Regions from separate parts of the Pantoea sp. ABR1s genome, predicted to be linked through region 2. Evidence: predicted binding sites of a transcription regulator. Region 2 holds the regulator's gene; each other region holds the start of a gene.
What was found. The regulator sigma-54, encoded in region 2, starts transcription at its own class of promoters, with help from an activator protein. The targets are predictions, from matches to a motif close to GTTGGCACANNTTTCGCTNT.

Region 1 (3,266 bases), 860 kb from region 2:
TGTCAGGCCTGCCTCCCTGCCGAACGGCTGAAGAAGTGAAGCAGCAGTTTGGTGAGCAGTTCCCGGTTCTGTCGGGAAAAACGGGTGGGCGGCTCAATCCCTCTGAAATCCGCGATGTCATCAGCGGCGAACTTATACGTCAGGGCTAATTCATGGATCAATTCGCCGTTTTCGGTAATCCGATCAACCACAGTAAATCTCCGCTGATCCATCAGGCTTTCGCTGAACAGACGGGCATTGAACATCGCTATGGTCGGATTTGTGCCCCGATAGATGGTTTTCCTCAGGCGCTCTCTGCCTTTTTCGAACAGGGAGGCCGTGGCGCCAACGTGACGTTACCTTTTAAACAGCAGGCATGGGAATTTGCCGATCAGCTCAGCGAACGTGCAGCCCTGTCCGGCGCGGTAAACACGGTGAAAAAACTCAGCGATGGGCAGATCCTGGGTGACAACACGGATGGTATCGGGCTGTTAAGCGATCTTGAACGGCTGAAGATGATCAACTCTGGTGACAAGGTATTGCTGGTGGGGGCGGGCGGTGCTGCACGTGGGGTCATTCTGCCGCTTCTCTCAGCAGGCGTGACACTCACTGTTGTTAACCGTACCGCCGCGCGGGCGGAAGAGCTGGCTGGCCTGTTTGCAGCGAGCGGCACTATCCGCGCATGTGGTTTTGAGCAGCTGGCAGATCAGCACTTTGATCTGATCATTAATGCGACCTCAAGCGGCGTGAATGGCGAAACCCCTCCTTTACCTGCAGCAGTCATTCATGCTGATGTGCGCTGTTATGACATGTTTTATCAAAGCGGGCTGACGCCTTTCCTGCGCTGGTGTCAGGCGCAGGGCACGGCTCATCTGGCAGATGGTTTGGGCATGCTGGTGGGGCAGGCTGCTCATGCCTTCTATCTGTGGCACGGTGTGATGCCGGAAATCGCGCCGGTGATTACCCAGCTTAAACAGGCCATGCAGCCATGAATCAGGCGATACAGTTTCCTGATGATGAAACCTATAATGCTGAACTGAACGCGGTCTGTTTCCCGGTGCTGGTCAACGGCATGCGGCTGACCTGTGCAATCAGCGGGAAGTCGCTGGCTTCACGTTTTGGTGAAGGGGAGGCGATGGCGCTGTTTCAGCACCATCGCTGGGATCTGGAAGATGAGGCCGAAGCGGCTATCCGTCAGGATAATATTGATGCTCAGGGCTGGATCTGGTTATCTCCCGCCAGGTAATCCTCTTTCCAGGCGACATAATTATTAGCGGAATAGCGTAAACCTTCCTTCTCATTGTCATTCAGCGGCCTGATCTGCCTGACCGGACTACCCAGATAGAGATAGCCGCTCTCCAGTCTTTTACCTGGCGGCACCAGACTTCCGGCACCAATCATCACCTCTTCTTCTACTATTACGCCATCAAGCAGAATCGATCCCATTCCGACCAGCACGCGATCGCTAATGGTACAGCCGTGCAACATCGCTTTATGCCCGATCGTGACATCCTCGCCAATAATAAGAGGGAAGCCTTGCGGGTTAGACGCTGATTTATGCGTAACGTGCAGAACGCTGCCGTCCTGTACATTAGTACGGGCACCAATGCGCACCTGATTCACATCCCCCCTAATCGCAACCAGCGGCCAGATGCTCACGTCGTCCTCCATTATGACATCACCGACCACAACACTGCTTGGATCGACCATAACGCGCTGGCCGGTTTGCGGGAAAAGGTCTTTATATGGACGTAGGGCGGAAGTCATCATGTTCTCCTTTGTTCTGTTTTCAATGCAGCCTGATGCGATTTCAGGCAGCTGACAAGCCAATTCTGGCCTGGATCGCTGGCGATCTCATCAATCTGGATCATTTATAACCGTTCAGATAAAAGATCCAAAAAAAGGGTTGTGCTCTGAAACGGGATCCCTATAATGCGCCTCCATCGACACGGAACACCGGCAACGGGATGACAGGTTGAGAGGCACAGGAGACTGCGCCGCCGGAGAAAAACTTCTGAAATAGAGGTTGACTCTGCAGGAGGAAAGCGTAATATACGCCACCTCGCGACAGGACGCTAACGCACTGTTCGCACTGCTCTTTAACAATTTATCAGACAATCTGTGTGGGCACTCGCAGGATTGATATCAGCGTCTCCGGACGTAAAAAATATCAAGCCTCACGAGTGAACACATAATGAAATTCATTATGACGTTTTACAGATGAGCACCGCTTAACTTGTTTAAGCAAATCAAACTTAAATTGAAGAGTTTGATCATGGCTCAGATTGAACGCTGGCGGCAGGCCTAACACATGCAAGTCGGACGGTAGCACAGAGAGCTTGCTCTTGGGTGACGAGTGGCGGACGGGTGAGTAATGTCTGGGGATCTGCCCGATAGAGGGGGATAACCACTGGAAACGGTGGCTAATACCGCATAACGTCGCAAGACCAAAGAGGGGGACCTTCGGGCCTCTCACTATCGGATGAACCCAGATGGGATTAGCTAGTAGGCGGGGTAATGGCCCACCTAGGCGACGATCCCTAGCTGGTCTGAGAGGATGACCAGCCACACTGGAACTGAGACACGGTCCAGACTCCTACGGGAGGCAGCAGTGGGGAATATTGCACAATGGGCGCAAGCCTGATGCAGCCATGCCGCGTGTATGAAGAAGGCCTTCGGGTTGTAAAGTACTTTCAGCGGGGAGGAAGGCGATGGGGTTAATAACCTTATCGATTGACGTTACCCGCAGAAGAAGCACCGGCTAACTCCGTGCCAGCAGCCGCGGTAATACGGAGGGTGCAAGCGTTAATCGGAATTACTGGGCGTAAAGCGCACGCAGGCGGTCTGTTAAGTCAGATGTGAAATCCCCGGGCTTAACCTGGGAACTGCATTTGAAACTGGCAGGCTTGAGTCTTGTAGAGGGGGGTAGAATTCCAGGTGTAGCGGTGAAATGCGTAGAGATCTGGAGGAATACCGGTGGCGAAGGCGGCCCCCTGGACAAAGACTGACGCTCAGGTGCGAAAGCGTGGGGAGCAAACAGGATTAGATACCCTGGTAGTCCACGCCGTAAACGATGTCGACTTGGAGGTTGTTCCCTTGAGGAGTGGCTTCCGGAGCTAACGCGTTAAGTCGACCGCCTGGGGAGTACGGCCGCAAGGTTAAAACTCAAATGAATTGACGGGGGCCCGCACAAGCGGTGGAGCATGTGGTTTAATTCGATGCAACGCGAAGAACCTTACCTACTCTTGACATCCAGCGAACTTAGCAGAGATGCTTTGGTGCCTTCG
Region 2 (3,266 bases):
CCGGTAAAGACGCGTTACTGATCCGACTGGACTTCCGTAATAATGGCATAGAGCTCTTCATCACTCTGCGCTGCGCGCAGACGACGGCAAACCGTTTTATCTGCCAGACGCTTTGCCACCAGTGACAGGGTGTGCAGATGTGTTTTGCACTGGTCAGCCGGGACCAGTAAGGCAAACAACAGATCGACCGGCTGGTTGTCGACGGCATCAAACGCAATCGGCTGTTCGAGGCTGATAAACACCCCAACCGCGCGCAGCGTATCCTCTTCCAGCTTGCCGTGCGGGATGGCTATCCCGTTACCAATACCGGTACTGCCCATGCGTTCGCGGGTCAGGATCGCTTCGAAAAGCGTCTGGTGCGGCAGGTTGAGCTGCTTAGCGGCCAGTTCGCTGATGATTTCCAGCGCACGTTTTTTGCTCTGGCAGTGGACGCCGCTGCGGGTGCAGTCTGGCGAAAGCACTGTGCTCAATTCCAGTGTGAGATCGTTGTTCATTATCGTTTCACTTGCGTGTTCACCAGGCCATTCACCGCCAGCGCGTATTGACGCGTGTGACAAACGGCGCCTGCTCAGATGACAAAACGGGGCGGATTATCCGCCCCATCCTGTCGGCTCTGCGCGCCAGGCGCGCGTCGCTAGCGTGAAGGTTAGTGTTTTTTCAGTTTATCTTTGTGTTTGGTCAGCTGACGGGTGAGCTTATCGATCAGTCCGTCAATGGCCGCATACATATCTTCCGCTTCGGATGTGGCGTGCAGCTCGCCACCATTCACGTGTAGTGTTGCGTCAGCCACCTGCGTGACTTTCTCAACCTTCAGGACAATATAGACCTGATTGATATGTTCAAAATAGTGTTCCAGTTTGGCAAATTTACCGTTGACGAATTCACGCAGAGGTGGAGTGATTTCAACGTGTTGCCCGGTCAGGTTCAGCTGCATAGGTCTTCCTTCTCATTTCTTTCAAACCAGTTGTTTACGCTGGTTCGATGGCGGGATGGATAAAGACTCACGATATTTGGCGACGGTACGCCGTGCCACCATGATCCCCTGATCAGATAACATGGAGGTCAGTTTACTGTCGCTCAAGGGTTTGGCTGGATTTTCCGCCGAAATTAATTTTTTCACCAGGGCACGAATCGCGGTAGAGGAGGCTTCACCGCCACCTTCGGTATTCACGTGACTGGAGAAAAAGTACTTCAGTTCAAAAATGCCACGCGGGCTGTGCAGATACTTCTGCGTGGTAACGCGGGAGATGGTCGATTCGTGCATCTCAACGGCCTGGGCGATATCCGCCAGCACCATCGGGCGCATAAATTCTTCACCCTGCTCGAAAAAGGCCTGCTGCTGCTCAACAATACAGCGCGTCACTTTCAGCAGGGTATCATTGCGGCTTTCCAGGCTCTTAATCAGCCAGCGGGCTTCCTGTAGATTACTGCGAATGAACTGGCTGTCGCTGTCGTTCCGCGTCGCGCCGCTCATTGCCGCATAGTGCTGATTGATCTTCAGACGTGGCACGCTATCGGCATTGAGTTCAACCGTCCAGCGGCTGCCGATCTTACGCACCAGCACATCGGGAATGACATATTCTGGTTCGCCGGTGTTGATCGACTGACCCGGACGCGGGTCCAGCGACTGAATCAGCAGCATCGCCTCTTTCAGCACCTCTTCTTTGAGGCGTGTGACCCGCATCAGGCTGCGGAAGTCGTGGTTTGCCAGCAGATCGAGATGTTCGCTGACGATCAGACGCGCCTCTGCCAGCATCGGCGTTTCGGGCGCATATTGTGAAAGCTGCACCAGCAGGCAGTCACGCAGGTCGCGCGCGCCAACACCAATCGGGTCAAAGCGCTGGATGCGTTTCAGCACCGCTTCAACTTCATCCGCTTCGAGCTCATCATCGCCGATGCTGTCAAGGATCTCCTCAAGCGAAACGGTGAGATACCCGGTGTCATCAATAGCATCGACAATAGAGGTGGCAATGGCGCGATCGGTATCGCTGAACGGCGTCAGTCCGACCTGCCACATCAGATAATCCTGCAGCGACTGGGTTGTTTCGCCCTGATAAACCGGTAACTCATCATCCTGGTAATCGGTGCCGGTGCCGGAAGGCGTACCCGCGGTGTAGATCTCATCCCAGGTCGCATCCAGCGGCAGTTCATCAGGCATCTCTTTCTGCTCAAGCGCTTCGCGTGTATCCAGCGCCTCGGCCTCTGAAGACTCCCGTGAATCGATCTCTTCATGCAGGTCAGTCTGCTCAAGCAGCGGATTACTTTCCAGCGCAAGCTGAAGCTCCTGCTGGAGTTCAAGCGTAGAGAGTTGCAGCAGGCGAATCGCCTGTTGCAATTGCGGAGTCATTGCCAGCTGTTGGCTGAACCTGAGTTGTAAACCTTGCTTCATAGACAGGATGATCGTTCCCAGGTAAACATCGGTATTAACGACACCTTATCAGAGTCTGAACTCTTCACCCAAATAAACCCGCTTAACCTGCTCATCCGCAAGAATTTCATTCGGTGTGCCGTGTGCGATCAGGTGCCCCTGGCTGACGATATAAGCCCGCTCACAGACCGCTAACGTTTCGCGTACGTTATGGTCGGTAATCAGCACACCGAGGCCGCTGTCACGCAGATGCTCAATGATCTTCTTAATATCGATAACGGAGATGGGGTCAACACCGGCAAAAGGTTCATCCAGCAGTATAAATTTAGGATTAGCCGCCAGCGCCCGCGCAATCTCAACACGACGTCGCTCACCACCCGAAAGTGCCTGGCCCATGCTGTCGCGCAGGTGCTCAATGTGAAACTCTTCCATCAGCTCACGAGCACGATCCTGGCGTTGCTCTTCGGTCAGGTCGTCACGGATCTGCAAGACCGCCATCAGGTTATCGTAGACGCTGAGGCGACGGAAGATCGATGCCTCCTGCGGCAGATAGCCGATGCCACGACGCGCACGGGCATGCAGCGGCAGGATGCTGATATCTTCATCATCAATAATAATGCGGCCAGCGTCACGCGGCACAATGCCCACTACCATGTAAAAGGTGGTGGTTTTACCTGCACCGTTCGGGCCCAGCAGGCCGACAATCTCTCCGGATTTGACCTGCAGGCTGACATCTTCTACCACGCGACGGCCCTTATATGCCTTCGCCAGGTTTTCTGCGATTAATGTGGCCATAGCTATCAGTTACTCTTCTTTCCGCTGTTGGACGAACCTTTGTCCTGAAGTTGCGACGGCACCAGTACAGTCGTGACGCGCTTGTTCTGACCCTGACTGAAAG
Region 3 (3,266 bases), 480 kb from region 2:
TGAATTCGTTACGGAAGCCGATCAGGCCACGGCTTGGGATCACGTAGTCGAGACGTACGCGGCCTTTGCCATCCGGATCCATGTTTTTCAGATCGCCCTTACGCTCACCCATGGCTTGCATGACTGAACCCTGGTTGTTCTCTTCGATATCCAGCGTAACGTTCTCGAATGGCTCCTGTTTACGGCCATCGATTTCGCGGAAGATAACTTTCGGACGGGATACCGCCAGTTCGAAACCTTCACGACGCATGTTTTCGATCAGAACTGACAGGTGAAGCTCACCACGACCTGATACGCGGAACGCGTCAGCATCTTCGGTTTCTTCAACGCGCAGAGCCACGTTGTGAACCAGTTCTTTGTTCAGACGCTCAAGGATCTGACGTGAAGTCACGTACTTACCTTCTTTACCGCAGAACGGTGAGGTGTTGACGTTAAAGAACATGGTAACTGTTGGCTCATCGACACTCAGTGCTGGCAGCGCCTGCACGTTCTGTGGATCACAGATGGTGTCAGAGATGTTCAGCTCGCCCAGACCGGTGATAGCAATGATATCGCCCGCTTCTGCCAGGTCGCTGTCGATACGCTCAAGACCCAGGTGAGTCAGGACTTTACCGACTTTACCGTTACGGGTTTTGCCTTCGCTATCGATGATAGTGACTTGCTGGTTAGGCTTAACTTTACCGCGCTTGATACGGCCGATGCCGATCACGCCCAGGTAGTTGTTGTAGTCCAGCTGAGAGATTTGCATCTGCAGTGGGGCGTCAGCCTCAACCTGCGGAGGTGCAACGTGGTCGACGATCGCCTGATACAGCGGGGTCATATCGTCAGCCATGTCGGTGTGCTCAAGACCAGCAATACCATTCAGCGCAGAGGCGAAAATGATAGGGAAGTCGAGCTGCTCATCAGTAGCATCCAGGTTAACGAACAGGTCAAAGACCTGATCAACAACCCAATCCGGACGCGCACCAGGGCGGTCTACTTTGTTGATAACCACAATCGGCTTCAGACCATGCGCGAACGCTTTTTTGGTCACGAAGCGGGTTTGCGGCATAGGGCCATCCATCGCATCTACAACCAGCAGCACCGAGTCCACCATGGACATGACGCGCTCAACTTCACCACCGAAGTCGGCGTGTCCCGGGGTATCAACGATGTTGATACGGTAGTCATTCCACTTAATGGCGGTGTTTTTTGCGAGGATGGTAATCCCACGCTCTTTCTCCAAATCATTGGAGTCCATCACGCGCTCTGTTGCTTCGGTACGGGCATCAAAAGTACCGGATTGTTGCAGCAGTTTGTCAACCAGGGTGGTCTTTCCATGGTCAACGTGCGCGATGATGGCGATGTTACGCAAATTTTCGATCACAGCTTTGCCTCAGGCATTAGAAATAGCGCGTTATTGTACACTGATTAAGCGGAAGACTGAACACGATCACACTTTTCACTGAAAGTTTATTGCATGGAGGCCAATTTGCCCTGTTACCGGTGCAGAAAATGCACTAAGTTGGTCTGATGCACCAAAATAGTGCCATCAGACGACCGTTAAGCACCACAATGGTGCAATAAAACGATCGTGGTGCAGCCGCTTTATGACAAAAAGGTGCACCACAAGGCGATTTAAGCATCATCAAAAAAGTTGGCACAGAATTCGCTTTATCTAAATCAAGCGTAAACGCCAGACAGATGTCGGTTGAAGAGCGTGCCGGAAGAGGTTGGTCAGGGAGTTGTTTTCCCGCAACGTATTCCGGAAACGACGTTTCCTCGCCATGTAGATAATGAAAGACCATTTCCAGGAGAGTTGAGTATGTCCGCTGAACACGTTCTCTCGATGATGAACGAGCATGAAGTTAAGTTTGTTGACCTGCGTTTTACCGATACCAAAGGTAAAGAACAGCACGTTACGATCCCTGCTCACCAGGTTAACGCTGACTTCTTCGAAGAAGGCAAAATGTTCGATGGTTCGTCTATCGGCGGCTGGAAAGGCATTAACGAATCAGACATGGTGCTGATGCCTGACGCCACCACGGCGGTCATGGATCCTTTCTTCGAAGATTCTACGCTGATCATCCGTTGTGACATCCTCGAGCCAGGCACCATGCAGGGCTACGACCGCGATCCACGCTCTATCGCTAAGCGCGCTGAAGATTTCCTGCGCTCTTCCGGCATCGCTGATACCGTACTGTTTGGACCAGAACCAGAATTCTTCCTGTTCGATGACATCCGTTTCGGCTCATCGACGTCCGGTTCACACGTTGCTATCGACGATATCGAAGCGGCATGGAACACCGGTAAAGAGTACGAAGGCGGTAACAAAGGTCACCGTCCAGGTCTGAAAGGCGGCTACTTCCCGGTTCCACCGGTTGACTCATCACAGGACATCCGTTCTGCCATGTGTCTGACCATGGAGCAGATGGGCCTGGTTGTTGAAGCGCATCACCACGAAGTGGCGACCGCGGGTCAGAACGAAGTGGCAACCCGCTTCAATACCATGACCAAAAAAGCGGACGAAATTCAGATTTACAAATATGTGGTTCACAACGTTGCGCACGCTTACGGCAAAACCGCGACCTTTATGCCGAAGCCTATGTTTGGCGACAACGGTTCAGGCATGCACTGCCATATGTCACTCTCCAAAGGTGGCCAGAACCTGTTTGCCGGCGATAAGTACGGCGGCCTGTCTGAAATGGCGCTGTTCTACATCGGCGGTATCATCAAGCACGCTAAAGCGATCAACGCCCTGGCGAACCCGACCACCAACTCTTACAAGCGTCTTGTCCCGGGTTACGAAGCACCGGTTATGCTGGCTTACTCTGCCCGTAACCGTTCAGCCTCAATCCGTATTCCGGTTGTTGCCAGCCCGAAAGCGCGTCGTATCGAAGCGCGCTTCCCGGATCCAGCGGCTAACCCATACCTGGCGTTCACCGCACTGCTGATGGCTGGCCTGGATGGCATCATCAACAAAATCCATCCTGGCGATGCGATGGACAAAAACCTGTATGACCTGCCACCGGAAGAAGAAGCTGAGATTCCAAAAGTTGCAGGCTCTCTGGAAGAAGCGCTGAATGCACTGAACGAAGATCGCGAGTTCCTGACCCGCGGCGGAGTATTCACTGACGAATCGATCGATGCTTACATCGAACTGCGTAAAGCAGAGATGGATCGCGTTCGCATGACGCCACACCCGGTTGAGTTCGAGCTCTACTACAGCGTTTAACTGGTCAGACGTTTTTTGTTGCCGTGGAAACTTTTAGCCCATCTTCGGATGG

Region 1: a site for sigma-54 is predicted at 2,022-2,041, ahead of ACXKZD_RS02325 (gamma carbonic anhydrase family protein). Genes of this name have one in related genera too.
Region 3: a site for sigma-54 is predicted at 1,636-1,655, ahead of glnA (glutamate--ammonia ligase). Genes of this name have one in related genera too.

What each region holds. Positions count from the first base shown of each region.
Region 1 covers NZ_CM173823.1:473,935-477,200, forward strand. Annotated here, with positions in the region: gene tsaC (L-threonylcarbamoyladenylate synthase type 1 TsaC) at 1-149, shown strand, start outside; gene aroE (shikimate dehydrogenase) at 153-971, shown strand; gene ACXKZD_RS02320 (DUF1488 family protein) at 968-1,225, shown strand; gene ACXKZD_RS02325 (gamma carbonic anhydrase family protein) at 1,192-1,746, opposite strand; rRNA gene ACXKZD_RS02330 (16S ribosomal RNA) at 2,237-3,266, shown strand, end outside.
Region 2 covers NZ_CM173823.1:3,675,493-3,678,758, reverse strand. Annotated here, with positions in the region: gene ptsN (PTS IIA-like nitrogen regulatory protein PtsN) at 15-494, opposite strand; gene hpf (ribosome hibernation promoting factor) at 647-934, opposite strand; gene rpoN (RNA polymerase factor sigma-54) at 956-2,389, opposite strand; gene lptB (LPS export ABC transporter ATP-binding protein) at 2,438-3,163, opposite strand; gene lptA (lipopolysaccharide ABC transporter substrate-binding protein LptA) at 3,169-3,266, opposite strand, start outside.
Region 3 covers NZ_CM173823.1:101,203-104,468, reverse strand. Annotated here, with positions in the region: gene typA (ribosome-dependent GTPase TypA) at 1-1,366, opposite strand, end outside; gene glnA (glutamate--ammonia ligase) at 1,805-3,214, shown strand.